Regions from separate parts of the Dielma fastidiosa genome, predicted to be linked through region 1. Evidence: predicted binding sites of a transcription regulator. Region 1 holds the regulator's gene; the other holds the start of a gene.

What was found. Region 1 encodes Rex, which represses fermentation and respiration genes when NADH is low (regulators of the CRP and FNR family bind a similar motif). Its sites were predicted from a motif close to GTGAANNNNTTCAC; they were not measured.
Region 2: the regulator Rex is predicted to act here: its motif matches at 9,311-9,324, upstream of adhE (bifunctional acetaldehyde-CoA/alcohol dehydrogenase).

Annotation. Positions count from the first base shown of each region.
Region 1 covers NZ_QRQL01000003.1:894-15,211, reverse strand. Annotated here, with positions in the region: gene DWZ33_RS08060 (extracellular solute-binding protein) at 1-971, opposite strand, end outside; gene DWZ33_RS08055 (response regulator transcription factor) at 968-1,639, opposite strand; gene DWZ33_RS08050 (sensor histidine kinase) at 1,642-2,949, opposite strand; gene DWZ33_RS08045 (sugar ABC transporter substrate-binding protein) at 2,951-3,922, opposite strand; gene DWZ33_RS08040 (PTS system mannose/fructose/sorbose family transporter subunit IID) at 4,003-4,836, opposite strand; gene DWZ33_RS08035 (PTS mannose/fructose/sorbose/N-acetylgalactosamine transporter subunit IIC) at 4,836-5,678, opposite strand; gene DWZ33_RS08030 (PTS sugar transporter subunit IIB) at 5,696-6,187, opposite strand; gene DWZ33_RS08025 (PTS sugar transporter subunit IIA) at 6,202-6,621, opposite strand; gene ald (alanine dehydrogenase) at 6,829-7,938, opposite strand; gene asnS (asparagine--tRNA ligase) at 8,040-9,422, opposite strand; gene DWZ33_RS08010 (redox-sensing transcriptional repressor Rex) at 9,679-10,302, opposite strand; gene tsaD (tRNA (adenosine(37)-N6)-threonylcarbamoyltransferase complex transferase subunit TsaD) at 10,368-11,369, opposite strand; gene DWZ33_RS08000 (PDDEXK nuclease domain-containing protein) at 11,347-12,393, opposite strand; gene rimI (ribosomal protein S18-alanine N-acetyltransferase) at 12,381-12,839, opposite strand; gene tsaB (tRNA (adenosine(37)-N6)-threonylcarbamoyltransferase complex dimerization subunit type 1 TsaB) at 12,836-13,429, opposite strand; gene tsaE (tRNA (adenosine(37)-N6)-threonylcarbamoyltransferase complex ATPase subunit type 1 TsaE) at 13,426-13,878, opposite strand; gene DWZ33_RS07980 (peptidoglycan bridge formation glycyltransferase FemA/FemB family protein) at 13,882-14,318, opposite strand, start outside.
Region 2 covers NZ_QRQL01000006.1:66,158-84,359, reverse strand. Annotated here, with positions in the region: gene DWZ33_RS12620 (triose-phosphate isomerase) at 1-798, opposite strand, end outside; gene DWZ33_RS12615 (transketolase family protein) at 795-1,724, opposite strand; gene DWZ33_RS12610 (transketolase) at 1,717-2,547, opposite strand; gene DWZ33_RS12605 (dihydrofolate reductase family protein) at 2,857-3,378, opposite strand; gene DWZ33_RS12600 (FMN-binding protein) at 3,509-5,635, opposite strand; gene DWZ33_RS12595 (MerR family transcriptional regulator) at 5,715-6,524, opposite strand; gene adhE (bifunctional acetaldehyde-CoA/alcohol dehydrogenase) at 6,649-9,288, opposite strand; gene mgtE (magnesium transporter) at 9,658-10,989, opposite strand; gene DWZ33_RS12580 (GntR family transcriptional regulator) at 11,197-11,868, opposite strand; gene DWZ33_RS12575 (DUF871 domain-containing protein) at 11,931-13,025, opposite strand; gene DWZ33_RS12570 (DUF3284 domain-containing protein) at 13,064-13,495, opposite strand; gene DWZ33_RS12565 (hypothetical protein) at 13,656-13,877, opposite strand; gene DWZ33_RS12560 (PTS sugar transporter subunit IIA) at 13,893-14,201, opposite strand; gene DWZ33_RS12555 (PTS sugar transporter subunit IIC) at 14,255-15,559, opposite strand; gene DWZ33_RS12550 (PTS sugar transporter subunit IIB) at 15,582-15,887, opposite strand; gene hflX (GTPase HflX) at 16,233-17,483, opposite strand; gene DWZ33_RS12540 (hypothetical protein) at 17,480-18,202, opposite strand, start outside.

The DNA of each region.
Region 1 (14,318 bases):
AATTCCCATGCCATTGCTTGATTTTTACTTCTTGATGATAAACCCAGCATTAAGGTATCAATCTGCGAAATATTACCGCCGTTAGCCCCCGCCGGCATGGTGAGACAATCCCATTCAAAGGTTGAGTATTTTTTTACACGCCACGGATAAGGCATATACGTTCGATAATCACTATAATTCATCGGCTGAAAAGCAACCTGCCCCTTATCAAACATTTCTGCCGTCACCTTTTCTGTATTTAACGCGTTCAGCCTGCGCATGAAGGCCACTGTTTCCGCGGTCGTCTCATTGTTTAAGTCAACTTGATTGTTTACTTCATCATAGAAAGCAGTGCCGGTGCTATATAAAGCATCCTCCCATGTATAATCATAATAACAGAATTGATCCTGAATACCGTCACCATTTGTATCTTTGCTGATCTGATTGCAGATTGAATAAAAATCATCCCATGTCCAGTCACTGTCCGGCATCGAAATGCCTTCCTTATCCAAGAGCGTTTTATTTACAAACATTAAAGTAGGCACACTTTCATAAGGCAGCGCGTACAGTTTATTATCCTTCATTCCTTCCTTTAATGAATTGGCATAATATTCTTCTTGATGAAATTGATCGTCGTGAATACTTAAATAAGTTAAATCAGCCAGACTGCCATTATTCGCCAGCATTGAAAACATCTGCGAGGGAACAAAGAAGACATCCGGCAGCTGATCATTAATGATTTGGCGAGACAGCCATTCCTCATACAATTCCGGCCGGATACCGCTTTGAAATTCTACCTTGACATCTGGATATATTTCATTAAAAGCAGCAATGGCATTTTCAATGCGGTCATCACTTGCCGAGCTTGGTACATTCCAGTTACTGCCGGCGAAGATGCCAATCGTTAATTTCTGCTGTTTGGGAATGAAAACAAGAATCAGCGCAGCGATCATCACACATAAGCAGAGCAGCCACAATTTTAACCGTTTCATTTCTGATCCTCTTTATTTACCAGCTTATGATTCTGTACTGCCCATATCGCTAATTGAGTGCGGTCACGAAGACTTAATTTATCAAGAATCACACTGATATAATTACGCACAGTCCCTTCGCTGAAACATAGCTTATCGGCAATTTCGCGATTGGATAAGCCATTGCCCACCTGCTGAAGAATCTTCCATTCTGTTTTGCTTAAGGTCTTGATTCCCTCCGGGGTTTCTGGTTCCAGTGTGCTGTTTGCCATTTCAGAAAACATCTTCATCGCTTTAACCGCAACATTGGGATGAATAATCGCGCCGCCATTTTGAACCGTTTGTATCGCCTGATACAATTCTTCCAAAGAAACACCTTTAAGCAGATAACTGCTGGCACCATATTTTAAAGCATCGTAAATATATTCATCATCATCAAAGGTTGTCAGCACAATAATTTTAATCTCTGGATAGGCTTCCTTTACAAGCTTGGTGCATGTGACACCATCCAATTCCGGCATTCGAATATCCATTAAGATTACATCTGGTTTCGTTTCAGGAATCTGCGCCAATACTTCCTTACCATTTTTTACTAATGAACAAATATGAATATCAGCTTTTGTGCTTAACAGAATATGCAAGCTGTCACGCATTAACTCCTGATCATCCGCAATCATTACTTCAATCATGATTAAGCCTCCTTTCGAATCGGCAATTCGACAATTAGCACAAAGCCATCTGTGCCGTAAGCTCTCAAAGTTCCCTGCAGCAAGGCTACCCGCTCCCGCATATGATGCAGACCAAAGCCCTCCACAATTTGCGTACAGCCGATGCCGTTATCTTCAATAATAATAACAAGATTCATTTGATCCATACCAAACGAGATATAGATTTCCGTCGCTTTGCCATGACGGAGAGCATTCGTCATCCCTTCCTGTACAATGCGATAAATCGTATCCTCCTCATCCTGCTGAAATTCCAAGGAAGATAAATGACAGGCAAAATGCACCTGTACGCCGCTGGATTGATGAAATTCCTCAATCATCGTGGCTAATGCTTCCTTTAATGTTTTCTTCTGAAGAGCATCAGGGCGCAGCTTATTGACGGAATGCCGGACATCTTTTAAACCATCACGGGCCACATTGCCTAACAGCGTTAACTGTTTTTTGGCAAGTTCTGGGTTGATGTCCACTAAGGCGGCGCATGCTTCAAGACCTGTTGATAAACCTGTCAGGGTATGTCCCAAGGTATCGTGAATCTCTCTAGCCAAACGGTTTCGTTCACGGGTTTCACCCATTTTTTCACGCACATTGGCATATTCCTTTAAATCCTCATTCAAATTCTGCAGTTCCTCATTTAATTGCTGGATTTTCTTACTTTCATCCAACTGATTTTGAATCAGAAACAGCATATTCGCAATAAAACATATAATACACAGCGTAGTAAGTATATTTTTTACGCCCATGATTAATGAAGCTGCCTGACTCGTATAGATACCAAGATAAGCGTCAAGAGCAGTTACCGGGATAAAATTCGTAATTACATTTGTATTGGTCAGCAGATACATGAAAGTGTAGATGACTAAGGATGGGCCCCGATATTGTCTCTTTTTAGATAATGACACCATGTTGGCGATGACCAGCAGCAAAATATCATTGGTGCTGAAGGATAAACTCCACATCATAAAGTAGCAGACAGCTAGTTCCGCGATTAATAAGAATAAAGTATTCCTGAATGTTTCATTCAGTACAAAACGCAGGCGCAGCAGAATCATCAGTAAAATAAAACTGCCGGCGGTATAGAAAGGCACCCGGTAATAAGCAATCGGAATGACATTCACCTGCTTCAGAAAAGCAGCTGCCTGATAATGCTGGAGAATATGCAGTGAACTGAATACAATTAAGGCGCAGAGAAAAGCAAGCTGGAGGAAACAGATCATGACCATGCTTTGATAGGAAAAACTCAGCCGGTTTTTAATGTCTGAAAAATATGTTTTCATATCATTGCCAGCTTTCTAATGAAAATTCATCGATGTTGCTGCCATTAATCATAGTAACAGGAATCTTTTCCTCCACGATTCCGCTTTCATGATTCAGCAGCCGATAGGCACTTTCAACAGCTTTCTTGCCCATCCGCTTTGGATATTGAGCAACTGTCGCCTGCATGAAGCCCTCTTTGACTAAGACCTTTGCTTCCGGCGTACCGTCAACACCATACACCAATACCTCTGAAAGTTTGTCAGCTTCCTGTAAGGCGGCGACGGCGCCTAATGCCGAAGGATCATTTAATGCCATGACTACATCAAACTGCACACCCTCAGTAATTGCCTGCGCGATCAGCGGCATACTGATTTCAAGCTGTCCTTCACACTCAATTTCATCAACGATCTGATACTGCGGATATTGGCTGATGGCATCTTTAAAGCCTTGAATCCGTTCAATAGCTGAATAAGCCGCGTCATGACGCAGAATCATAATCTGTGCCTGATCAAGAGCTGCCATCATATTCTCAGCACACAACTGCCCGGCATGATAATTATCTGAAACTACGGTATAATCAACAAAATCCTGACCATTATAAACATTCGTATCCACGGCAACAATGATTATGCCTTGCTGCTTCGCTTCCGCCAGCACATCGATCAGTCCCTTGCTGTCCACCGGATTGACTATTAAAACTGAGCAGCCCAGATCCATCAGATAATCAATCTGATCAATTTGTTTATCAAGTGAAAGCTGTGGGTCCATGGTGATTAATACATCACCGTTTGCTTCAATCACATTCCGCATTTCCTCATTAATTACATCAAAAAAGGGATTATTCAGCGTCATATAGGTAGAACCAAACAGTATTGGTTTTTGCTTTCCGTCAGCAAGCTGTTCTTCACTGAAATTATAAAATTTAAGTAAACCGGCAATACAGAGAACCATGCATAATACAAAGCAAAGCCGGCGCATTATTTTATCGTTCATACAATCTCCCCTTGCAGCATCATTATACAATACCTGATTTAAAAAGTCCTTATCTTTCAAGATAAAGACTTTGATTTATGTTAGTAAGCAAGCTGCGGATCAAAGAAACCAATCAGTACGCCGACAAAGGCAATTACTACAAGCAGCAGCATAACCTTAATCGGTGACATTTTCTTTTTGGCAATCATGTACCAGCAAAAGAGCACAAATGCCGCGGTTAAGCCTTTGGGCAGAACTGAATTAATCTGAGCGTTTAAATCAAGGAAGGCTTCCCCAGTTTCAGCATTAATCATTTTAAATACCGTATTGACAGATACCCATGACGCGGCAACCGCACCGATAACCATACTGCCCAGCATCATGATGGATTCACGAAGCGCCATCGCTTTATCACCAGTAAGAAATTCCACTGCCTTACCGCCAAATTCATAGCCTTTGAAATAAAGCATCCGCATCCCTAAGGTAACAATTAAATTCCATGCGATAATATAGAAGATCGCACCAACCGGTGAACCATCCGTTGATAAACCTAAGGCAATACCCAACAGCAAAGGAATCAATACACCAACAACCAATGAATCACCGATGCCGGCAATGGGGCCCATCAGACCCGCGCGCAGACCGTTGATCGTATCACCGGTAACACCTTCACCATTTGCCTTCGCTTCTTCCAGACCGACAGTAACACCGACGATGACAGTACCTAACTGCGGTTCTGTATTAAAGAAGGCTTTGTAGGTTTCCAATGCTTCCTTCTGTTCATCTTTTGTATCATAGAGTTCTTCAATGATCGGCAGCATCGCGCAAAGATAACCAAATGTCTGCATATGTTCCTGTGAGAAACAAGTCAGATGACCATAATACCAGTTTCTGAATGATTTATTTAAGGTCTTTTTAGATAATTTCTTCATGATCAGATATCCTCCTCTTCGTCATCGATGTCTTGTGATGGTGCTTTCACACGAATCAGCTGAGCACATTTGATTTGATAATTCATATAGGCAAACATTGCGGCAATAATTGTAGCAACAACTAAGTTAATATTTAACGCGGCTGCCAATGCAAAGCCTACGAAGAAAGGAATGAAGTCAACACCCTTAAGAATGATTTGTTTCAGCAGGATTGCAATACCGACACAAGGCAGTAATGAACCTACGGTAAAGATTGTTTTCATTGCCAGACCATCCATCGGCAGAACGGCTTTAATGGTATCGACCATGCCGGCACCTGCCAAACAGATAATGAAGGTTGGTAAAAAGGAACAGACAATATGGGAGATCCAAGGCAATCCCATGTCAACCAGATATAATTTCTTAAATTCACCTTTTTCAATCGCTTCCCAGCCGATATGCTGCCAGATTAAATTCATTGTTGCAGTTCCATAAAATAAGACTGTACCTAACGTACCAACCATAGCGCCGAAGGAAGTCGCAAGTCCATTGCCATCAGCACTGGCGGCATCCAGGCCATAGGATTTAAGGGCCAGCATGGCTAGTGGAATACCGATATAACTAACCGCGCGCACATCTGCCGATACAGTGCCGCCCGGGGTTACCAGGGCGATATATAATAACTGCATTGCCGCGCCGACCAATATACCGGTGCGCACATCCCCTAAAATAATACCAACAACTAAACCAGCTACCAGCGGACGGCCTAAGGTATAATTACCAATGGCTGAACCACCCATGCCGGGCATACTTGCTAAACAAGCGAATAAGCCAAGTAAGCCTGCCTGAAAAACATTGATTGTCATATTCTATTCCTCCTTTTTTAATAACCAAATTGATTTTTAAACTTAGACCAATTACCGATGCTTTCATCAGGAATCAGACGGAATTCTACATCATAGCCAGCCTTACTGATTGCTTCCAAAGCGTCGGCTTCAGCCTGTGTAATGGATTGATTGTTACCTAGCTTAATAGCATTGGGACGATCGTTGCAGGGCCCGATGATGACTTTCTTTACATTGCATTTTAAGTTTAGATCGACTAATATCTTTTTCATATCCAATGGATTTTTAGTAATTAGGAAATAGTTTGTATCGGAATCCAACACCTTCTGATACTTCTTTTCCCAATCTTCCATCGTCCAGATAAAGGTTTTCTTCCCGCTGGCGCTCTTATAGGCAGCTTTTAATACACTGTTATTAGCAGCATCATCATTGACGGCAACAATTCCCTCACATGGATATTCCAAAGCCCACCGCGTGCATGTCTGACCATGAATCATACGATCATCGACACGAATAAAACTAATTGACATATTATTTCCTCCCTTTAAATTTCATCGTCATCATCTGATGACAGTTTTACTTCATTCACAGCCTGCATGCCCTCTCTCAAGGCCGCTGCTTTGCAATCTTCAAGACTTCCCTCTTTCATCAGCACCGCATTAAGCGCCATCGCCAGATTAAGACCGCCAAGAATTACTGAGCGTTTCAGCAGATTATGCTCACTGAAACAATTAATCAGTGTGGTCAGCGGTGAACCGCCGATCATATCGCCTAATACAATAAACTGATCATTTTCATTAAAGCTATCACAGCATTCATTGATACGGCTGGCCAGTGCTGCCACATCTTCCCCTGCTCTTAAGCCAATACTGAGTACATCCTCACGTTCACCGACAAACATTTTCAGTGTATCGTGAAGACCTTCGGCAAACTTTCCATGCGTTATGAGTATCACGTAATTCATTTTATTGCCCTCCGTTGTTTACGCTTTCATTTTAAGCAAAAGGCTGATTTTACACACCTGTATTTTGTCAGCACTTAATCATGAAGTTTTACAATGCTGAAATTATATTTGTCATAATTTTCATATATAGGAAATAAATGTTCACAAATCCGCGGTAAATGCACAAAAAAAATCCCAACCAGAGTCAGGATTTCTAAATTGATGAATTTATAATAATGTTTCAGGATCGGTATAAGTCATGCCGAGTGCTTCGCTGACACCGCGGTAAGTAATATGACCCTGATAAGTATTAAGCCCTAACAGGAAGCCAGGATCTGCTTTTAATGCGGCAGTTCCGTGATCTGCCAGCTTCATCAGATAAGGCAGTGTCGCGTTGGATAATGCCATTGTGGAAGTACGCGGTACAGCTCCCGGCATATTCGCAACTGAATAATGCAGAACACCATAGCGTTCAAAGGTAGGCTGATCATGAGTGGTAATATGATCACTGGTTTCAACACAGCCGCCCTGATCAATGGCCACATCGACAATGGCGCTGCCTGGCTTCATTGTCTGCACCATATCCTTAGTAACGATCTTAGGTGCTTTGGCACCTGGTACTAAGACCGCTCCGATGACTAAATCAGCGGTTTTTAATGCCCGTCTGAGATTGTATTCATTATTATAAGCCGTATGAATCGTACCGCCGGAAATATCGTCGATATACCCCATCCGTTCAGCATTGATATCAAAGACTGTAACGATGGCGCCTAAACCGCAGGCAATCTTCGCCGCGTTTAAACCCACCGTACCGCCGCCGATGATAACGACCTCGGCTGGGAATACACCGGGAACACCGCCTAAAAGCAAGCCGCGGCCATTGTTATTTTTCTGAAGCATAGTAGCCCCAACCTGTACCGCCATCCGTCCGGCAACTTCACTCATCGGCGTTAACAGCGGCAGTCCGCCTTTACGATCACGCACCGTTTCATAAGCGATGGCTGTTGTTTTTGAATCAATCAGGGCTTTGGCGAATTCAGGATCATTGGCAATATGCAGGTAGGTAAATACCATTTGATCCTCACGCAGATATTGATATTCTGATGGTAAATATTCTTTAACCTTCACAATCAGCTCCGCTCTTTTAAAGACTTCCTTTACATCCGCAATTTCAGCTCCCGCTTCTTGATATTCCTCATTGCTAAAACCGCTGCCAATTCCGGCATTCGCTTCAACGATCACCTTATGTCCGGCTTTGCATAACGCAAATACACCAGCGGGTGTACATGATACACGGTTTTCATTATTTTTGATTTCCTTTGGAATTCCAATAATCATCTTCTTCACGCTCCTTTTATAAAACGTATTATAGCACTATCCGCTCTTCGCTGAAAGTTTTTATATAAAGAAAAAGACCGGCAGGCACCGATCTTTAACGCTTAGAATAATAAATTTCTTGGTGTTCTTGGGAACGGTTCAACATCTCTGATGTTTTGAATACCCGTCAGATACATTAAGAAACGGTCAAAGCCAAGGCCAAAACCGGCATGCTTGCAGCCGCCGTAACGGCGCAGATCCATGTACCACTGCAGGTTATCCTTTTTCATTCCTAATTCATCCATGCGATGATCAAGCACATCATAACGCTCTTCACGCTGTGATCCGCCGACTAATTCACCAACACCCGGCACTAATAAATCACAAGCGGCAACTGTCTTGTTGTCATCGTTCACACGCATATAGAAAGCCTTGATTTCCTTAGGATAATCCGTCAGGAAGACTGGCCCTTTCACTACCTGTTCACAGATATAACGCTCATGCTCAGAATTCAGATCCATGCCCCAGAATACTTTATTCTCAAATTTCACATCCGCTTTTTCAAGAATTTCAATTGCTTCAGTGTACGGCATACGCTTAAACTCTGAATCACGGACATGGGTAATTCGCTTAATGCAGTCCTGATCGATCATCTTCTCAAAGAACTTCATTTCTTCTGGTGCATTCTCAAGCACATAGTTGATACAGAACTTAACCATATCTTCAATCAGATCCATGTTATCATCAAGATCTGCAAAAGCAATTTCCGGTTCGATCATCCAGAACTCTGATGCATGGCGTGACGTATTTGAATTTTCAGCACGGAATGCCGGGCCAAATGTATATACATCACGGAAAGCCATCGCAAACGCCTCTACATGCAGCTGACCAGTAACCGTTAAGAAAGCTTCCTTGCCAAAGAAATCCTTTTCATAGTCCGCATCCTTGCGTGTTGTCGCGGTAAACATTTCACCGGCACCCTCACCGTCATTACCCGTAAGAATTGGGGTATGTACGTAGACAAAGCCCTGATCCTGAAAGAATTCGTGGATTGCCATCGATAAAACTGAACGCAGACGGAATACCGCATAGAATGTATTCGCTCTTGGTCTTAAATGTGCAATCTCACGCATATACTCAAAGCTGTGACGCTTCTTTTGCAGCGGATAGGAAGGATCGCAGGCGCCTTCTAATACCGCTTCTGTCACAACAATCTCAAATGGCTGCTTCGCATCGGGGGTCAGCTTAAACTGTCCGGTCACCGTAATTGCGCTGCCAGTTGAAAATTTAGCAATTTCATCACGGTTCTTAATCAGATCACCGTAAACCAACTGGGCGTTGCGGAAATAAGTTCCGTCATTTAATTCAATAAAGCCTACTTTACCATTATCACGATTGGTTCTTACCCAACCCTGCAGCTGAACATACTCAAGGGAATCAATTTCCACATGATTGTTGGAGAATACCATTTCGTATAATTCTCTAATGGTCATAAATTCAAACATATCTTTGTCCTCCTGGATTTGTTTAAAAAATAAAAAAACGTCCCTATACAGGAACGTAATTTACGCGGTGCCATCCTGATTCACGGGACTCAGCCCATGCATCTTTTATGAGATAACGCTCTCCTTAGCGAAACCGTCTACTGTTAGTTCTCCGGTTCAGCTCCATGAGTGTTCAGTCACTGACTTTCCTTCTCTGCCTTTCACCAATACGCAGAGTCGCTGACAAGTGCCGTCAGGCTGTCTCATTTCATCGCCATTAATCTTTTAATGAATTGGTTTCAAAAACCAGCTCTTGTATAGATGATACTACATCTACGGTCTTAATTGCAACCCCTTTTGGCACTTGAAAGTGCTCATGAGTAAAATCAACGATACCGACGATGCCGGCAGCTACCATGCGGTCAACCGTTTGCTGGATATCAACATTAGCGGTTAGGATTGCGATACGGCAGCCCTGAGGAATTTTTTCTTCCAGATCTTTTAAGTCGTAAACCGGGATTCCGAAACGAACTCCCTGGCGGTCTGGTGAGATATCAAATGCACATGTGATTTCACCAACCACATGATTCCACTTATTATATTTCATCAAGGCACGTCCCATGTTTCCGGCTCCGACTAAAATGATTTTCTCATCGAAGTCAAGACCCAGCTGCTGATTAAAGATTTCAATCAGCTTGTTGACGTCATAACCATAACCCTGCTTGCCAAGATTGCCCAGGAAAGAGAAGTCACGGCGGATTGTTGTCGGCTCAATGCTGACAACATTAGATAATTCTTTAGACATAATCCGTTCAACACCGGAATTTGCTAGTTTTCGCAGTGCTTTTAGATAAACTGGGTAACGCTGCAACGTTGCCTTTGGTACATTTTTATTTGCCATTTTCATCACCGACCTTATTATAGCACACTTTTTTTGATTGTGAAATATGTGTTTTTTTAAACTACTTATAATTCAAATGCAGGATCAGCCGTACATGACGCATCGCCGCGCACACCATGCTCATAAGCGATCGTTCCAGCTACACCAATCATCGCCGCGTTATCGGTACAGCATGACAACGGCGGGATAATACATTCAATCTGGGGGAATTTTTCACTGACCAATTCACTGATGCGCTGACGCAGACAGCTGTTCGCCGCGACACCGCCCGCTAGGACAATCATTTTAGGCTGCATCTGCTTCATTGCCTTTTCAGCTCTTTCTAAAAGACAGGCGATTGCTGTTTCCTGAAAGCTGCAGGCAAGATCAGCAGGTTCAAATGTTTCATTGTTGCGCTCACAGCGTTTAATGAACTGCAGAACCCCGGATTTTAATCCGCTGAAGCTAAAATCCAATTCCTTTTCCGGATGCGGCTTAGGCAGCTTATAAATATTCTTTCCCTCTTTTGATAATTTATCAATATAAACACCGCCTGGATATGGCAGACCAAGGATACGTCCCACTTTATCAAAGGCTTCGCCAATCGCATCATCCTGCGTTGTACCGATGACCTCAAAGCTCCACTCATCCTTCATATATACTAATTCTGTATGACCGCCGGATACAACAAGCGCCATTAATGGAAATTTCAGATCAGCAATCAAACGATTGGCATAAATATGACCGGCAATATGATGCACCGGCACCAGCGGCTTATTAAAAGCCCACGCTAACGTTTTTGCTGCCTGCACCCCGACATGTAAAGAACCAATCAATCCCGGCCCCTGCGTTACCGCAATAGCATCCATTTCTTCGATGCCTAAACCCGCTTTTCCCATACACTCCGCAATCACCATTGAGATATTTTCCACATGAATTCTTGACGCTACTTCAGGTATTACACCGCCGAACTTCTTATGTACATCAATCTGGGTTGCGACTACATTGGATAATATTTTTTTGCCGTCTTCGATAACGGCTGCCGCTGTTTCATCACAGCTTGATTCAATCGCTAATATCTTCGTCATCTATATTTCCTCCCTTCATATCTTCTATACGCTTACGTTCCGCTTTAATTTCATCTTGTAATTCATTCACGGTCGGCAAGGCAAACAAATATTTTGAAGCAAATACTTGCTTCGCATCATTTAATACCGAATACTTTGCAATGGCTTCATTCTTCTGAGAACACAAAATGATACCAATTGTCGGATTGTCATCCTCGTTCTTATAGATGGCATCATACATACGAATGTAGCTATCCATCTGTCCAACATCACCATGAGTTAGTTTTCCGATTTTTAAATCAATCAATACATGGCATTTTAAAATACTATGATAGAATACCAAGTCCAGATAAAAATCTTCATCTTCATAGCGCATCAATTTTTGACGTGCCACAAAGCAAAATCCACGGCCTAGCTCTAGAAGAAATTCTTGTAATTTATCGATTAACGCCTGTTCTAAATCAGATTCACGAAGCGCTGGGTAATTTTTCAAATCCAGAAAATCCAATACATACGGATCTTTTATATAGTCATCCGTTGCTAAAGGTTTCAAAAGTTCGATTGCTTCTTCCTTTACTGGTGTTTTATCCTTACTTGAAAGCAGTCTTTCATAATATAGCGTAGATATCTGTCTGTCTAGCTGTCTGCTAGACCATGCAGATGCGGCAGACTCATTCATATACCAAGCTCTCGCATCATCGTTTTCTACTTTCAGTAAAAGACGGTAATGTGTCCAGGTCAATTCGGAACGCAGTGCGTTCCAATTTGGAAAGCGGGTATAGAATAGACGCATATTTCTCAAATTTCGCTCATCAAATCCAGATCCGAATTCCTCTGTTAACTGAACGGAAAGACGCTTTATCAGCGATTTCCCATACTCAGCTCGTACATTTCCCTGCTGCTCAACTTCAACGATGATACGGCCAATATTCCAGTACGCTTTTACCATCGCAAAGTTCACGGCTTTATAAGCCTGATTTCGAGAAGCAAGCAAGGTATTTCTAATTTCAGAATAAAGTTCCTGATAGCTTGTCAATCCACCCATGCCGTTTGTCCTCCCAAAGGCTTGATCATTAAATAAGCATCTTCACCGTCAGCATAATAGCCTTTGCGGATATTCACATTGATAAAACCATATTTTTCATATAATTTAATTGCCGGGGTATTGCTGATACGCACTTCCAAAGAAAGCGTTGAACAGCCGGCCGCATCAGCATCCTGTACAATCTTATCCATCATCAGTGAGCCGATTCCCTGTCCTTGATGTGACTTACGGACTGCAATCGTAGCAATCTGCGCATCATCAAAGATAAGATAAGACACTGCCGCACCGACAATTTGTTCTCCATCCACCGCGACAAAGGCTGTGGAAAATTCATTCTCACTGATTTCGTATTCATAAGCTGTACGCGGCCAATGGTCACTGAATGCCTCATTCTCGATTTCTAAGACGGCATCAAGATCATCAAGCTTCATTTCTCGTAAAATCATTGCTTAACCAGTTCTTCCTGACTTTTAAGATAATGCGGAACTAAAAGATGCACATGTTCAATTTTCTTCCAATAAGGCTTAACATCCATCATATTCTTCACAAAATCTATTTCTTCATATTCATGTCCTAATAATTCTATATCACCGACAATCAGCTCATGCTCAGCATCGATTTTTATCTCATCCAGCGTCTTGATACATTCACTGATCAGCTGACCTTTTTCACAGATTCCCACATAGGCACGATTGCTTCTGGCATCAAGAATGACTTCACAGCGATCCTGACTGCCGGCAACCATTTGAAATGTTGAAATGGTATACAAAGGCTTTTGCTTAGTGGTGCATAAGACTTTAGCTATCGTCATCGCGATACGCTCACCCGTGTAGCTTCCCGGGCCCTCAGTTATCACGATCTCATCTAAGTCATCCGCACACCAGCCTGCCTGTTCCATGCATGCCATCAATGCCGGAAAGAATTTTTCAGACTGCTGTTTCCATGCTCTTTCCGATGTTTTCGCAATTAGCTTTTCATCTTCAAATAAACCGATCACAAGGAATTTGTGCGCGGTATCCATACATAATGTTTTCATATCAGTTTCTCCACGATCTCTTCATACTTACTGCCAAGCGCAGTACAGATAAATTCACGATTTTCATCACTGCCGTTATGGATTGTTATCTCAAGCCGCTGGTCTGGCAGCTGATTTGCCATATAATCAGGCCACTCAATCACACATACCCCGTCACCTTCGATAAATTCATCAAAGCCAAGATCCTGCTCTATGCCTTCAAGACGGTAAGCATCAATATGATAGAGCGGAAATTTGCCATGATAAATTTTTAAGATGGTAAAAGTCGGTGAATTGATGGTTTTATTTACGCCGATGGCTTTACCAATCGACTTTGTCAGCGTTGTTTTGCCAGCGCCCAGATCACCGCTGAGGGTGATGCACATCCCTTCATTCAAAAGGCTTCCAAGCTTTAAACCAAAGGCTTCGGTTTCTTGCTTGGAATGAATTTCTATCGTTTTCTTTACCATGTTTTATGCCTTCACTTTCATTTTCTTTCTTAATTTATAAGCCATTTCACTTGCTTTATAGAGACTTTTGTTTACTGGCAGATCAAATTCACCGATGGTTTCATCAATCGTAGGATTAAAATTGGCTTTAAATTTTGTTAATCCATCATCTAAAGTGCCTTCAACACCACCCATATTACACCAATGGCAGCCATTTTCAAAGGCCCAATTCATTTGTTTTACATAAATACTGTATTGCGGCATAAATTTTTTAAAGCGTTCATCCATACCGGCATAAAGCATTTCCATGGTTGGACCGTATTTCACTGATAAGCAGCCGGCAATCACCATTTCACTTTGACCCTCAACAGCGGCGGCTATTTCAGTATATTCACTGAGATCCTTACGCAGGCTGGATAACTGTTCCTCAAGCCGGCGGCGTTTTTTGACTTGGTTTTCCG
Region 2 (18,202 bases), on a different contig from region 1:
CAGAAATTCATCAGGATGAAAACCGAGGTGATCTTGAAAATTAGTCAGGCCTATCAAACCGCCGTCCATGCTTTCAATACCGGCAAGCATCGCTGCGTTGGCCAATTTTACACCGCCGCCATAGATAACCCTTAATTCAGGATCAAAGGTTTTGACAAGCCGGATCACCTTTTCGATATAAGCCTGATCCGCAGGCTGTTTGCCCGGGCCAATACTCCACAGCGGTTCATAACCGATTATGACGTGCTGATGTTCAACGCCTGCCAAGCCGATTGACAGCTGCTGAAGCAATACTTCATCCCACTGCGCAAGCTGCTCTGCCGCTTCACCGATGCAGTAACAGACATCCATGCCCTGTTTTTGAGCCAGCTGAATTTCTTTATTTAATACTTGATTTACGATGATTGGATCATTCACACCTGCCAGCTGATATAAAGTATTCAGATGCCTGCGTTCCTCAAAATGGCCGATCAGGCTGCTTTGCGCACCGATTGCCTTCATCGCGCTGGCGGGTCTTAAACTGGTAAATGCACCGAAATTCCCCTCCTTGCTGACATCCTCATAATGATTGGCTTGACAGCCGATACGGATGTTAGGACTCTCTTTAACTAATTCACAGGCACGGATCAAATAAGCTTCCGGGGGATAAATGGTAAAAGACAGATCTGGATATTTTTTTAATGGTTCAACTAATGGTAAAAGAATCGTATCAATATAGGCTGACGGTTCACACTCTGAAACACCATGATAGGCTTTAGGAATATCAAAACGTTTTAGATTGACAATGATATGTTTCATACTTTCAGCTCCTTTTGAATCGTTTCCGCAATCGCTTCGGGGGTTAAGCGATAAAGCTTGGCAAGATAGTCAGCATTGCCTGAACAGCCAAATTCATCCTGAATGCCAATTCGTAACAGACGGCCTTTACCGCGCTGGGCAATGACTTCCGCAATCGCACTCGATAAGCCGCCGATAACACTGTGATCTTCTACGCCGACAAGCAGACTGCCCTGATCAATGCATTCATTGATCTGTGCTTCATCCAGCGGTTTAATGGTATGCATATCGATAACCGCGGCTTCGATGCCTTTTTCACTTAATAATGACGCTGCCTGCAGGGCGTTTTGGACAAGCTCTCCACATGCAATGATACTGACATCGCCGCCTTTTCTCAGCAGGAAAGATTTGCCAATTTGATAATCTAAAGTATCATCATAGATTTGATCTACTTCCTGACGGCCGAAGCGTATGTAACATGGGCCATTCAATTTCAATGCGGCGGCTAATGCCTTGGCTGTTTCGGCACTGTCGCATGGCGCAAGAACCGTCATGCCGGGAAGTGTACGCATCAGTGAAAGATCTTCAATGCACTGATGGGAAGCACCATCCTCGCCGATCAGCACACCGGCATGAGAACAGACAATTTTCACATTGGCACGCGGATAAGCAATACTGTTGCGAATCTGTTCATAGGCTCGGCCAGCGCCAAACATGGCGAAGGTTGACGCGAATACCGGTACACCGCAGCTTGCGATGCCGGCAGCCGTTGCCATCAGATCCTGTTCCGCAATTCCCATATTGATAAAACGCTGAGGATAAGCATTCGCGAATGCCTTGGTTCCTGTTGCCTTTGATAAATCGGCATCCATCACATAGAACTCATTATCTGCCGCCAGTTGTACCAAGGTCTTCCCATAGGTTATACGATTCGCGCATTTATTCATAAGTACCTCCAACCGCAAGTTCTTTGCATGCTTGTTCATACTGTTCACGATTCGGCGCGCCGCCATGCCAAGCAGCCTGATTTTCCATAAAGGACACACCCTTTCCCTTAACGGTATTTAATACGATGCAGACAGGCTTTATCTGTTCTTCTTTTAAATCTTTAAGCAAGGAGCTTATGGCCTTTACATCATGGCCGTTAATCTCATAGGTCTGCCAATTAAAAGCCTTAAACTTTTCTCCAATCGGTGCGTCATTCATCACTTCACTCACTAAACCGTCAATCTGCAAACCATTCGCATCCACAAACAACACCAGATTATTCAGCTCATAATGCGCGCTGGTCATGGCCGCTTCCCAAATTTGACCTTCCTGAATCTCGCCGTCACCGCATAAGCAATAGATTCGCTGCTTCATTTGACTGCGTTTTGCATAAAGAGCCATTCCGTTTGCGATCGATAAGCCCTGTCCCAGTGAACCAGTTGTAGCATCGACACCGCGGGTCTTAGTCATTGACGGATGCCCCTGAAGTGTATCCCTGCCTTTGCGCAGCTGCTTCAGCGCTTCTGCCTCAAAATAACCGCGAAGGGCTAAAGCCGCATAATAAGCGGGGGCACAATGCCCTTTCGATAAGACAAAACGATCACGCTCAGCCCAATCCGGTTTTAAAGGATCGATTGCCATCACATCAAAATAGAGTACCGAAAGCAGTTCCGCGATTGAAAGTGAACCGCCCGGATGACCGCTTTGCGCCAGATAAATTGATTCCAATGCTAATCTTCTGATCTGTGCCGCTTTTTCATTCAGCATTTTATAGGGTTCCATTTGTTACCATCCTTTTTTGATACTTTTATTATAAATTAAAGCTTGGCAAGGAAAAGTTAACAAAAAGTTTTATTAATGTGTTCAAAACTAATTTATACATTCATTTACGCAAAAAAGCCTTGATGTCAGAGTTATTGGCATCAAAGCTTCTGCATATCATTAACAGATGATTATATTCAGCCGCTGACCTGCTTGTTTTTATCAGCCGAATGTTGATCATGTTTTATTTTACACGTTTTTATTCGGTTCTAACCGAATCGGTGATGATTGAATAAAATAGAATTCATAACTTTTAATTGTTAATCCTCTTTAATGACGTACATAACGAAGGATTACGATTCCTTCTTCATAGATACAATCTTTTAACCTCAATTCAATGGTGAAATTATTACCCAGGAAAAGTGGTTTGCCGCAGCCAAGAATCACCGGAATAATGCCGATGATATATTCATCAATTAAATCTTGTTTGATAAAAGGATCAATTGTTACACCGCCGCCATACAAATATATATTGCGGCCTTTTTGCTTCTCATCAAGCACCTGGCTGCACAGCTCTTTACCTGCTGCATGCAATCCTTCACTTGCAGGTAACGGTTTTGAGGTCGCAATCCAAACCTCTTTATCGTTGAATTCCAGATGCATTCCCTGTTCATAACAGCGCCGTCCCATAACCACCAGATCAATTTCTTTCAGATACTCTTCATGTGACCACTTTGACGCTGATTTAAGCTCATGAGTGCCGTCCCCATGAATCCATTGATAACCGCCATTTTCATCACAGATATAACCATCTAAGCTCATTGCCAAATTTAAGCTGATTTTGCCTTCCATATAATCACTCCTATTCATTATCGATAGTATAACAAAATAAGGTTTCGATATACATGACCGTCACAAATATAACAAAAAGCCGCAGGCATCCAGATTCACTGAACACTTGCAGCATTTGTTAATTATTGAGTTATTTAGTTAAACCGTATTCCGCAGCCGCGTGACCGCCAAGATAACCAGAAACAAAGGTCCAAGACTGAGCCTGTCCACCCCAAGGAGTATATGGTTTACCTTCGATATTTTCAACACCCATTGAATCTGTACCTACCGCAAACAGATTTTCAATCGGTGTACCGTCAGCACGAAGAACATTCATGTTGACATCCACATCAAGTCCGCCAACCGTACCATAGGTATAGCCGGAACAAATTACGGCATAATATGTTGTTTCATTACCGCCTAAGGTCGCTGATAAAACGGCTTCATCACAACCGATCTGCGCCGCTAAATCACTGATTGATGATGCCTTCAGCACATTGTTGTACTGCATGCCAACTTCAAGTATTGTATCCAGATCAGCAATCGGCGTACCTACGGTAAAGCTGCCGCCCTGTCCCATAAACATCGATGTAGCACTTGCAAAATTTTCGCTGAAGCCTACAGTTTTAAACTCATTGATTTGATCTTCAGTATAAACATTATAATATTTATAGCCTGGAATCATCGCTTCCGTTAAGGTTGGATCTAAGTCCTCACCATGAATGGTTACGGCTTTTTCACCTTTCACTAAAGCTAAAGCAGATAATACAGCCTTCTGATCAGCACTTAAATCATCATTCTTAATCATATTCGGCACTTGAAGAATATGAATCATCGGTGCTACTGCCATCATGTAAGTTGTACCGCCGGCAGCCTGCCCCATCTTAATACCAGCACCGTCATTGATCGTAGCCGCAACCGTATTAGGCATCGTGCCCCAGTTTTCCTCAACCATCTTTGCATCACCGATATAACCGCCGGTTGCCAGAATTACAGAATCACCATAGATTTCATAAGTCGTACCGTCATAACCAACAGCTTTTACACCGACAATCTTATCACCGTCATAAAGCAATTCTTCTGCCGTTGTTTCAAGCTGATAACCATTTTTATCGTTCAATGCCGCGGCTTTTTCCATGGCCCGGTCAAATTGATTGGTCTTTTGCGGACCAAAGATATTGGCTTTGCCATCCTCACCAACATAACGTGTCCAGAACTGTGACCATTCCGGTTTCGCAAAGCTCATGATCATACCGGCAAATTCAAAGCCAAAGTTCTCCATATAATAATCAAGATAAGTACCGCTGTTATAAACAGCTTCATGAATAATATCCGCTTTCGCGTCACTTTCAACATAGTCGATCCATGTGTTATAAACATCGTCTGGATTAGCGAAAGTTACATCCTCATAAACCGCTGATTTTGAATTAATAACCATCGGCCCAGTAGTAGTTGCTGACTGACCGCCCAGTTTTGCTGCTTTTTCAATACCGAATACATTCGCACCCGTATCTGCAGCCGCACAATAAGATAAAATACCGGAACCGCCAAGACCGACAACAATAACGTCATAGCCTTCCAGCTTAACTGTATCACTTTTCTTTTCCACAGCCTTCTGCCATTGGGCAGGATCACCGCCAGCTAACACGATTGCCTGGGATACTAAATCACGGATCGCATTGGATGTCGTGGTAGCACCGCTGATTGTATCAGTTGCCAGACTTTGATTTTCAATCAGACGATCAATCATAAGATCAAAAGCAGTCTGGGCAATTTCACCAGTCTCTGATTCATGCTCCTCAGTAATCGTAATCGCACTGATCTTATTATCCTTGATTGTCACATCAGCACTGATCATGCCAGTCCAGCTGTAACCCGTACTCTTCACTGAATATGTACCATCATTCAACGCTGTTTGTTCACTGACAACACCCATTGCCTGATCCAAGGCTTGTTTTAAAGCCGCCTTTACCGCATTGCTAGTCATCGTTGCGCCAGACACACCATCAATCTCACTATTCTGTGCTGTCTTGATTTGTTCAATCAGAGTTTCCAAAGCAGCACCGCCGATGTTTGGTGTTTCATCACTGCCTTCAATCGTTACCTCGGTAATACTATCAGCATCTGTTGTAACCGTAACACTTACCGTTCCGCCGAACCCCTGTGCTTCGCCGGTATAAGTTCCCGGTGTATAAATACCCTCGGCATTTTCCTTTGTACACGCGCTCAGTGACAATGCCATCATTGCCGACATGAGCAGACATAAAACTTTTTTCATCCTTAATCCTCCTGTTACCATTTAAGGATAAACCTTACAACTGTTTTAAGGTCAAGAGTGATTGTTAATGTATTAGCATTTACTTCTTTTTCAGCGGCAAGAAAAGTTCAAAATAATTCTTATCTTCTTCAACATAGTTCATATACAGAGCAATGCCATAAAAATCACCGGCTGCCTCATATCCATGTTCATCAGCATAGGCCAGCAAAGGCTGAAACACTGTTGATGAAAAGGTTGATGTCTCCAATATCTGATGGGCCAGCGGTGCTTTCAGTGTGATCTTGTGATTTTCGATTTCATGAATTGGACAATGTGTTTCTGCCCATTCCTTTTTGAGAAAAACGCCATATTGAAAATCAAAAGCATGAGTGGGTTCAAGAACACGCTTTAATGATATCTTAAAGCCTTGACGGATATGCGGTGCCTTTTTCTGAAATTCAAGCAATTCATCGCCATCCTCTGACTCAAGCCCCAGACCGCTGCCCTTTTTCAAGACTCCATAAAACTCCTTATCCTGCTCATCAATCCAACATTCCCCTGTGTGTTTCAGCGCCGTCTCTATCGAATCCGCATACTCCTTTAGTTCAACCTTTAACAGCTGGAGCTGAGCAATCTGCTGATCAACCTCATCGATGCGCCGATCAAAAGCTGCCTGTACCGCTTCATCTTGATATTCCTTAAATAAAGAGCGAATCTCTTTTAAAGAAAAGCCCATTGAGCGGTATAATGCCGTCTGCATTAATATTTTATTATCACGCATCGAAAATTCACGATACTGATTCTGTTCATTCCGCTGCGCTTCTACCAATCCCATCTCCTCATAGTGACGCAGTGTCTGCGGTGAAACGCCCATTGCCTTAGCCATCTGTCCTACCGTATATCGTTTCATAGCTGATCCTCCATTTACCTTATTATAACAAATCTTTAATCAATACTAAAATAATTGAATACGCCATTTAGGATAAAGAAAAACACAGGAAGAAGCATCCTGTGTTTTATCATCATTTACTAAATTAGTTGCCTTTATATGCTTTTTCAAGAATATCAATCATATCCTCGATCATTGGCAGACGCGGATTTGCCGGTGAGCACTGATCTTCATAAGCAAGCAGAGCAATTCTTCTTTCTCTGTCTTTCCAATCTTTTTCATCAATACCCTGTTCAGCAAAGTTCATCTTGATACCGCATGCTTTACCTAAATCTGCGCAAGCTTTCGCATAAGATGCGACACCCTCTTCAACAGTGGATGCAGGCAGACCGAGCATTTGAGCGATTTCTGCATATCTTTCATCAGCACGATAGTAATTGTACTTCGGCCATAAGCTGTTTTTCTGCGGTTTTGTACCATTGTAGCGGATTACATGCGGCAGCAGAATCGCATTGGCACGGCCATGCGGAACATGGAATTCGGCACCGATCTTATGAGCGATGGAGTGGTTAACACCCAGGAATGCGTTGGCGAATGCCATACCTGCGATACAAGAAGCATTATGCATCTTTTCACGTGCTTCTGGATCATTAGCCCCATTATTTACTGCGCGCAGCAGATATTTGAACACGATCTTAATTGCCTGTAAGCATAAACCATCTGTATAATCATTAGCCAATGTAGAAACATAAGCCTCAGTAGCATGAGTTAATACGTCCATACCGGTATCTGCCGTAATTGAACGCGGCAGATTCATTGTCAGAGCTGGGTCAACAATCGCGATTGTTGGTGTCAGTGAGTAATCAGCCAGCGGATATTTCTTGTTGGCAATCTTATCAGAGATAACCGCAAATGGTGTTACTTCTGAACCTGTACCAGAGGTTGTTGGGATACAAACCAGTTTTGATTTCTTGCCTAATTCCGGATAACGGAAGGCACGTTTACGGATATCGATGAATTTTTGTTTCAGATCATCGAAGTTAACTTCAGGATTTTCATAGAACAGCCACATACCCTTAGCAGCATCCATACATGAACCGCCGCCTAATGCGATAATCGTATCCGGCTGGAAGGCTCTCATGATTTCAACACCGCGCTGTACTGTTGCGATTGATGGATCTGGCTCAACATCGCAGAATAATTGATATTGAACTTTATTACGGCGCAGGTTCAGCTGATCAGTGACCTTATTTACATAACCTAAATCAACCATTGAACGGTCAGTAACAATATAGACACGTTCCATTTCTCTCATTTGTCTCAAATACTCAATTGAATCTCTTTCGAAATAAATCTTAGAAGGTACTTTGAACCATTGCATATTGTTTTTACGTCTCCCCAGTTTCTTGATATTGATCAGGTTAATGGCACTTACGTTGTTGCCAACCGAGTTATGTCCATAAGATCCGCAGCCAAGTGTTAATGATGGGAGGAAGGCGTTGTATACATTACCGATACCGCCGAAAGTAGACGGTGAATTCCAGATAATACGGATTGCTTTCATACGTTTGCCGAATTCTTTCGCAATCGCATCATCAGATGTATGGATTGCAGCTGAATGTCCCAGACCGTTAAACTCAACCATCTGCTCAGCCATCTTCATACCTTCTTCAGTAGTTGTTGATTTCAATACTGCTAATACCGGTGATAACTTCTCACGAGTCAGCGGTTCATTAGGACCTACTTCTTTACATTCTGCTAAGATAATGACGGTATTTTCAGGAACCTTGAAGCCCGCTTGTTCCGCAATCCATTTTGCAGATTTACCAACCTGATTCGGATTCATTTTAGCTTTATCAACATCTGCTGAATAAGCTGTTACACCGAAGATATATTTTTCAAGCAATTCTTTTTCTTTCTTATTAGCCATGTAAACTCCGAAAGTTTTCATTTCCTTCAGGAATTCATCATAGATTTCTTTATCGATTATGGCAGCCGATTCAGAAGCACAGATCATACCATTGTCAAAGGCCTTTGATAACACGATATCATTAGCAGCCTGACGGATATTACATGATTTTTCTACATAAGCAGGTACGTTGCCGGCACCAACACCTAATGCTGGTTTACCGCATGAGTAAGCAGCTTTAACCATTGCGTTGCCGCCAGTTGCCAAGATTGTAGAAATACCTGGATGATTCATTAAAGCGTTTGTACCTTCCATTGAAGGTTTTTCAATCCACTGAATGCAGTTCTTAGGAGCACCCGCCGCAACAGCTGCATCATAGACAACCTTTGCTGCTTGAATTGAACATTTAACAGCAGATGGGTGGAAGCTGAACACGATTGGATTTCTTGTCTTCAAACAGATTAAGCTTTTGAAGATTGCTGTTGAGGTTGGGTTGGTTGTCGGTACGATACCGCAGACAACACCTACCGGTTCCGCTACTTCAGTAATGCCGGTAACATCATTTTCAGAAATGATGCCTACTGTTTTGGTATGACGCATATTGTTGACAACATGCTCACAGGCGAATAAATTCTTTGTTGCCTTATCTTCAAACACACCACGGCCGGTTTCTTCGATTGCGGCCAATGCCAGCACACCATGCTGATCCAGTGCAGCAACTGATGCCTTCGCTACGATATAATCAACTTGATCTTGATCCAGCAGCATGAATTCATCGAGTGCCTTCAAACCGTTCTCTACTAAACGATTTACTTCAGCAACTGCCGGGCTGACAGCTTGAACATTTTCTACTTCTTTTTGTTTTTCGTTTGCCATATTTTTTCCTCCAAACCTTATTGTGATTTCTTTCACACACATAGGTTAACACAAGAAAATGACGTTTGCAAGCACTTTTGTTAACAAATTCACATTTATTTTAATGTAACCGTTATCAATTTTACAATTCATCAAAAAGCCTGATATGAAAGCCTTTTCTTAATGTTCGAGAGGATTTTGTGAAAAAATTACGCAGCTGTTTGTGAAGCTTTTTCATTGCTTTGCCTTGCTTTCAGCCCCTAGTGGAAAAGCGCGTCTTAAAAGTCAAAATGTAAGTGTTATCATAAACTAATTCAACGTTATGAAACCGATCTTTTTCACAAACTTCATAAAAAAAGCTATGCGGCATGCATAACTTGGTTTTAATTTCTACAACCCCAATAAATGGGTGGCAATCTGGAAATACACGATCAAGGACAATGCATCAACGATTGTCGTAATGAATGGGCTGGCCATAACGGCAGGGTCAAAACCTACTTTTTTAGCCAAGATCGGCAAGGTACAGCCGATGAGCTTCGCCATGATTACGGTAATCACTAAAGTCAGGCATACAACTAACGCAACACTCATGCCTACCTGATCGATCAGCATCAGCTTGACAAAGTTAGCCGCAGCCAGTGTGCCGCCGCATAAAAGCGCCACTCGCAGTTCCTTCCAGATGATGCCAAACACATCACTGTATTCAATTTCACCTAACGATAATCCACGGATTACAGTAACACTGGCTTGTCCGCCGGCATTGCCGCCCGTATCCATCAGCATCGGTATAAATAAGGTCAGCACTGTACAGACACTGAGCGCGTCTTCAAAGCTTTTGATTACCTGACCGGTAAAGGTTGCCGACACCATCAGCAGCAACAGCCATGGGATACGTTTTTTATAAGTTTCAAAAATGCCAGTATACATATAAGGTTTATCAGACGGCATGATGGCAGCCATCTTTTCAATATCCTCTGTCGTTTCTTCATCAATAATATCAACGATATCATCGACTGTGATAATCCCAACCATCCGATTTTCATTATCAACTACCGGCATTGCGGTAAAGTCATACTTTTTAAATTGCGCGGCAACCTCTTCCTGATCCATCAGCGTATGAATGGCAATAACGTTCTCATGCATAATATCACCGATTGTCTGATCTGGACGGCTCAATAAGAGGTAGCGCAAAGCCGCTGTGCCTAAAAGCTTGCGTTCATGATCCAGCACATAACAAATATTGATTGTTTCACTGTCCAATCCCTTGCGGCGGATACGCTCAATAGCCTGCGCGACCGTCAGACTCTCCTTCAGATCAATATATTCAACGGTCATGATACTGCCTGCCGAATATTCAGGATAACGCAATAAATGATTAATATCCCTTCGCGTTTCCGCACTGGCATTGGTCAGCAGCTTTTTCACGATATTTGCCGGCATTTCCTCCAAAAAATCAGTGGCATCATCAGCCATCAGATTATCGATAATCGTTGCCGCTTCACGGTCACTTAAGGATGTAATAATAAACTGCTGACTGGCTACCTCTAAATATGAAAATACATCGGCGGCCGCATCTTTAGGCAAAATGCGAAACAGCTTCAGCATTTCCTCATCTTCAAGCTCATCCAAGATTTCCGCAATATCGGCTATATTCATCTCCGAGAGATATTTTCTCAACTGTTTAAACTGCTTTGCTTCTAATAATTTTTTGATTTCTTCCATAATCTTCTCCTTCCAATCGTGGAATCATGTTCCTGACTCGCTCATAACCATCGTTTTGACTATCCGGACTCATAAAACCACCACCTTTCAGAGAATAAATTGTCATCAAATCATTTCTGACACAACTTTAAATCCTATTTAATTATACCACACAAAGGCAGCCTTGAATGAAAAAACAGCCAGATGTCTGACTGTCTTAAGTTATCGTTATAATGTCATTTCAATAACCTTTTCATTAGGGTTATTGAATACCTTCATATATAATAAGGGCTTGCCGTTCTTGCTGGTAATCACGTTCTCCACAAGAATAATCGGCGTATTAATTTTAAGCTTAAGAAGATGCGCATACTGCGGCGGTACAATGATCGGCACAAAGGTCTGTGACAAGCTGCCATGCGCAATGTATGAATTAAAATCAAGCAGCTTTTTAAAATTACCCAGATCCTCATCAGGAATGCTTAAACGCGGAAAATAGATTTCCTCAATCGATTGAGGACGTTCCTCAAACATTGCCACCCGAACAATTCTTAAAACCGATTCCTCTGATGAGATAAATAAACGATCCTGGACATCTTTGGAAGAGGTCGCCTTGATATCAAAATATAGAATCTTATACTTGATCGGCCGCTCTTCCGCAAAAGGGTCTACTGAAGTATTGCGCTTATGCAGTCTTTCATCCGCTACAAAGGTGCCTTTATTGGAATCCCGGTACAAATAACCCTCATCAACCAATTCATTTACAGCCTTGCGTACGGTCATGCGGCTCGCGTTATATTTAACTGCAAGATCGCGTTCACTGAGAATTGGCGCATTGGCGCTAAGCTGCTGTATCTCTTCAATCATCTGATCTTTTATCTGCAGATAAATGGGTGCTGCCACAAGTATCACTCCTTTTGCTTTCTCCCATAATTATATGGTATAGTCCACAAAAAAACAAGACTCTAATCTTTTTTCATGAATGCGAAAGGAATCCATGGCTGAATATAATCCAGCAGCATTGACTCATTATCAGGAATTCTGCCCACCACATTGCGGCGTCCGTCATTTGGCATATCTTTTAAGATAATCTGCAGTTCACCTTTATACCGTGAATAGTTATCATTAATGACAATTACATCACCGCGTTTTAAATCACGGGTATTAGCCGCTGGCACACTTTCCGCCGCATAAGTAACTCTTGGCATTGTAGAACGTGCCATATATTCACTCATATCACCGCGGACAAAATGCTCATGTTCATAAATAACCTTATATTCGGTCGGATTCAATTTCTTTTCAAAGTCGATACTGAAGGTCAGCAGGGCTGGATCAATCATTGAACAAATACGCAGCTCCTCTTCACTGGCAAAAGCGTTGGCAATGATTACATCATCCACCTGACGCGTCGCAAACAGATGCCGTACCTGCACATCAATCGGCAGCTCACGATGCATTTCCAAAGTACATAAGCCTTCATTTACCGGCCAAGGGCCAAACGTATCACGCTTCTGTGAAGAAACAAAAGCCGCAATTTTCAATCCCTGCTTCTTAATATCTTCATTGCAGTGATTGAAATGTTTCAGCGATAGTCCGGTATACTTCTGCGGATAAAAATTGTGACATGTAATTAAACCATCTTTATTCGGATAATGACTCATAATATTAGCAATATAACCATTACCAAAGCTGGCATTGATTTCTATCTTCAACCGCTCTTTATTATAGCTCATCAAGCTTTCCTTTAAACCATCAAAGCCCTCATCAAGACGGATACCATCTACATTTAATGCTGTGAAAAACGATAAATCTTTATAAGTAATACCCAAGCGTTCAAAGACAAACGGCGCTACATCTAAAATAACTTCCATACCATGTTCATGAGCAGCAGCGATCATTTTTGAATATTCTTCAATAATCTCTTCACGGCTGCGTTCCCCCACACTAAGCAGACAGCTGAAAATGCGTTTAAAGCCGTAGCGGGCTGCCAAACTGATATACTCTTGAATTTCTTCCATTGATGAATGTTCAGGATAAACTGAAATTCCTAATCTTGCCATAGTTGTTCCTCCTAGTAAAAATGAGAATGCTCCCATTCTCATTCCTGTATCATTTTTTCAATCGCATCCAGCATGAGATTCATTTTCTTTTTACTGGAACGTTTATATAATTTTGACATAATTGAATAATTCAGACTTTTACTCTTTGATTCTGAGAAAAAATCTTCCTTATACGTCACCTCAAATTGCTGATTATCTAAAGGCTCTAAATCATAAGATAATTGATTGATTCCCTGGGCACTTTTAAAGCTGGCGGCATAATGATTCTCTTCAAACCGGTCAATACTGACACTCACCGTTCCCTCATTGCCAAAACTGTTGCGCAGCTTTTTCTGATAAGTAAGACCGCTCTTCAATACATCGCTGGTATACTCTGCCTGCATGGCAGCATTATAATCACTTAGCAAAGAGTCTGTCAAAACCTTGAAATAGGCTTTAATATCTCCATGTACGATTCGTTTGACTTCCATCTTACTTCCCTCTTTTCCTATAAAGCATATAAGCTGAACCAACTACCAGAACTATTCCGCTTGTCATAAGTGAAGCAGAAAATTCTACAGTTGGTGATAACGCAATCAGCAAAAAGCCAAGACTTAATAAAAAGATTGTCCAGTTCTTCATTGTATCACCCTATTCCTCTGTTACTTGAAAATATAAAACAGAACCGATTTCCGTTGCCTTAATAATGCGTTTCGCAGCAGCAATCGCCTTTTCCTTATCTTCTATATTAACAGAAAACTTCATTTTAATCCCCTTTTTTTCTACAAATTTAAACTGACAGTCCTCACCCTCATATTTTTCCAGCTGTTCAATAATAAAATCTTGTTTAATTGGGCATGAAACACAAATCATCTTATTCACCCCTCTCTATTTCAAACGTTTATATACGTCGATAAATTCAGCAGCCAAGATTTTAAAACCCTCAGCGCTCATCAGCTGATCCTCAGCATGCAGCAGCAGCAAAGCAAAATCAATTTTTTCGCCGCCGGCTTCCTGCTGAATCAGTTTAGCATGCGCGTGATGTCCCTCAAGAAATAACTGATCGCCTTCACCCATCATCTTTTCAGCTTCATCAAAACGGCCTTCTTTAGCTTCCTGAATAGCGTTGATGAAGCAGCTGCGGGCACCGCCGACATTAGAGATAATCTGAAAACAAATTAATTCCAAACCTTCCATGACCTTTTCCTCCAAAAGCATGGGGGAAGGAATCCTTCCCCACTGCTTAATTATTATTCTTTAATTTCAACCCGGTTAGCAATGATTACAAAGACAGACCAGATAGCAATACCTACAGCCAGATTGAATAATGCGAGCAGAGCCGCTGAGAAGCTGAAGCCAGTAGCGAACCAAGCATATAATACTGGCGGCATAACCCAAGGTACTTCTAAGAATACCGGCGGCACTAAGCCGATTGATGTTGCAACATAGGCAATGATAACCAATACCGTTGGTACTAATACCCAAGGAATCAGATAAACTGGATTTAAAACGATTGGCAGACCGAAGACAACCGGTTCGTTGATATTAAACAGACCCATCGGAGCACTTAATTTAGCAACCGCTCTTGTTTCTTCACGTTTAGAGAAAATGAAGATTGCGATAATTAAAGCAATTGTACAGCCAGCGCCGCCCATCCATGCATAAGCGTCAAATGAACCTCTAGTCCAGATATATTTTAATTCAGAAATAGACTGTGTAGCGTTGTAAATGTTTGTGTTTTCAGCTAATGCTGTCTTGTAGATACCATCTAATACCGGTGCCAGCACGTTTGAGCCATGCAGACCGAAGAACCAGAAGATAGAAACACAAGCGGTAATGATAATAACTGAACCAAGACCCTGAGACATTGACAGGAATGGCATTTGAACATATTCAAGAATTAATGCATATAATGAAGTTCCAGCAAATTTATCTAATGCCCATGTAATCAAACCGATAGCGTACATTGCCGTAACACCTGGGATGATTGCAGCAAATGCCTTGCTGACAGCTGGCGGAACTTGTTCAGGCAGCTTAATAGTGATGTTTTTCTTCATCATCTTAGCGTAGATAATCGTAGCGATGAAACCAACGATCAATGCGGTAAACAGACCTTTCGCATCCAGATAACCAACAGCTAAGTTACCCCAAGCGCCGATTGTCGTACCGTCTTCCAAAGCCACAACGGTTGACTGAGGAGTAGCGATAATAAATGATGCAAATGAAATCAGACCACCGGCTAATGGGTTTGTATCATAAGCCTTTGATAACTGATAACCGATAGCGAATGCGAATACCATTGACAATGTAGCAAGCGTTCCCCACCAAACATTGCCGTTAATACCAATCAGCCATTGGAAAGCTTCTGTAATGCCGTTTAATTCAAATTTGGCAGGCAGATCTCTGACGATTGCATTCAGCAAAACAGCGATTGAACCAGCCATTGTAATCGGCATGATACTAATAAATGCGTCACGTATAGCGACGAGGTGTTTCTGTGAGCCGATTTTCGCAGCTACAGGAACAAACTTTTCTTCCATCCAAGATGTAAACATAGTTCTTTCTCCCTTTTATTTTTTATTTGTTTAATAATGCAAGTGCATCATCGAGCACTTTAGCTCCATTCATCATTCCATAAGCAGCCATATCGATAACCATTACCGGTTTTTCATGATTGACACGCTCATTCATTTTCTTCTCAAGATAACGAACCTGCGGGCCAAGCAATACGATATCAGCCTTGGCGGCATCTTCTTTAGACTGGGCATCTCCCACCGCCCAAATCTTGGCTTCAACTCCTTTGGATTGAGCGGCCTCATCCATTTTCTTAACCAGTGCGCTGGTTGACATGCCAGCCGAACATACCAGAAGTATATTTACCATGCTGTCTCCTCCTTTCTTGGTATAGCCCATTAGTTTTACTTGGTATATACCACCTGTTGACACTCTTATAATAACACACTATTTTTAAAATGCAAGGGGTTTCATTAAAAAACTTCATTTTTTCTATTTTTCTTTTAAATCCCTATAAAATAAGCAATTTATTAACTTTTTATAGACTTTTTTAACATTCTATATCTTCTTATTCCTTATATATAATCTTTTTTATGGTATAAACCATTAAAAATACATGGTATAAACCAACCTATACCACACCTATACCACTATACCAAAGTGCCGCAGGACGCATTTTGTAGACATTTAGCTCATAAATAAGAAAAAGACAGCTTAGCTGCCTTCAATTAAATAGGGCTTCAATAATTCCACAAAACCCGGTACTGTTTCAATCACATAATGAAAACCATCTTCCATCTGCTTACAAGATAATATCGTTAGCTTATTCTGTATCAGACGAATCATTTCCTGATTGTCATAAGGAATCCGCACGGTTAGCTGGCGATGATCTGCATAACAAATTTCATTGATCTTATCCATTAATTCATTCAGTCCCTGCGCCTTAGCAGCACTAATATAGATATGATTATCATAATTTGCTTTAAACTCACAGAGATCGCATTTATTATGAACATAAATAATAGGCTTATCACCAGCTTTTAATTTTTCAAGGGTACTGTCCGTTACCTGCTTTTGTGCCTCACGCTGAGGACTTGACTCATCGATTACATGCAGGATTACATCCGCTTCCACAACTTCTTCAAGCGTTGACTGGAATGCCTTGATTAATTCATGAGGCAGATTGCTTACAAAGCCTACGGTATCAGAGAGTAAAAACTCATGATGCTGCCAATTCAGCGAACGCACTGTCGTATCTAAGGTTGCGAAGACCATATCCTTCACAAATACCTGCTTGTCTTGATCTGATTCGCAAAGCTCAAGCAGCGCGTTCATTAACGTTGATTTGCCGGCGTTGGTATAACCAGCCAGAGCGGCCATCGGCACGCCAGCTTTCTTACGGCGCCGGCGCATCGTATCACGATTATTAACAACGCTGTCCAGTTCACGCTTGCATGCCTGAATCCGTGTTTCCAGCTTACGGCGGTCAAGTTCAAGCTGCTTCTCACCCTCACCTTTATTGCGGGCACCGCCGACACCGCCCTGTCGCGAGAACTCCTGCACCGTCCGGATCAAATAAGGCAGCTGATGCTTCAAGGTTGCCAGTTCTACCTGCAGCCGAGCCTCCTTTGTCCGCGCTCTTGACGCGAAGATCTCCAAAATCAAATCCGTGCGGTCTAAAATGCGGATTTTGAATAAATCCTTTAATGTACGCATCTGTGACGGCGTAATATCACAGCTGATAATTAATGTATCAATCTTTGTTTCATGAATCAGTGTCTGCAGTTCAGCCAGCTTGCCGCTGCCAAATAAGGTAGACGGATGAGCGCTTCGCCTTGGCTGAACCATTGTCTCAATCACCTCATAACCGCAGGCTTCTGCAAGCGAACATGTCTCTTCAAAGCTTTCCTTAAAATCAGTCTGATTTTCAAATTGCAGACCAGCGATTATACAATACTTATTCATTCACTCACCTCGCTCTTAGTTTCTTCGCCTTTAACACCCTTATTCTTTAATTCTATACGCTTCTGCTTGATCCATACTGTGATGACTGGGAAATTCTGACGCTGAGCCATTTTATCAAGCAATGCCAAAGCCTTTCCCTTTTGCCCGGTCTGAATATTAATTTCAGCCCAGAGCATATCCTGCAGTGAAGCCGCATGATTGCTGTTCGGTGCGCTCAGCTGACGAATATGCTGCTGAGCAGCATCGTAATTCTTTGTATACAGATCATTCAGTACCTGGATAATTTTAAGAATCGGTTTCCACTGTGCCTCATCAACATGCTTTTCAAGCAGCGGCCAGCTTTCCGCTAATTGTTCACCAAAAGCATGTTCATCCTGCATCCATTTAGCAAACAGCATATTATGATGATAAAGAATCTGAAAATCAAGCGGCAAAACACTTGGGTCCATCTGCTTTAAACAGCTGACCGCTTCCTCAGCCTGAGCATTATTAATATAAGCAGCTACCAGATTCATCTGCATAGTCGTCAGAATTTCACGATTTTCAGGATAAGCCATCGCCCGCTTTTCCTCACGGATATAGCCTTCCACATCCAAATCAACATTCATCTGTTTCAAGCGTGCCAGTTCATCGCTCAGCATCTTCTGCCGACTCTTTTGCTGACGCTGTTTTTTAACTTTCATAACCGCAAATACAACTGCGGCGCCAAGTATAATTAT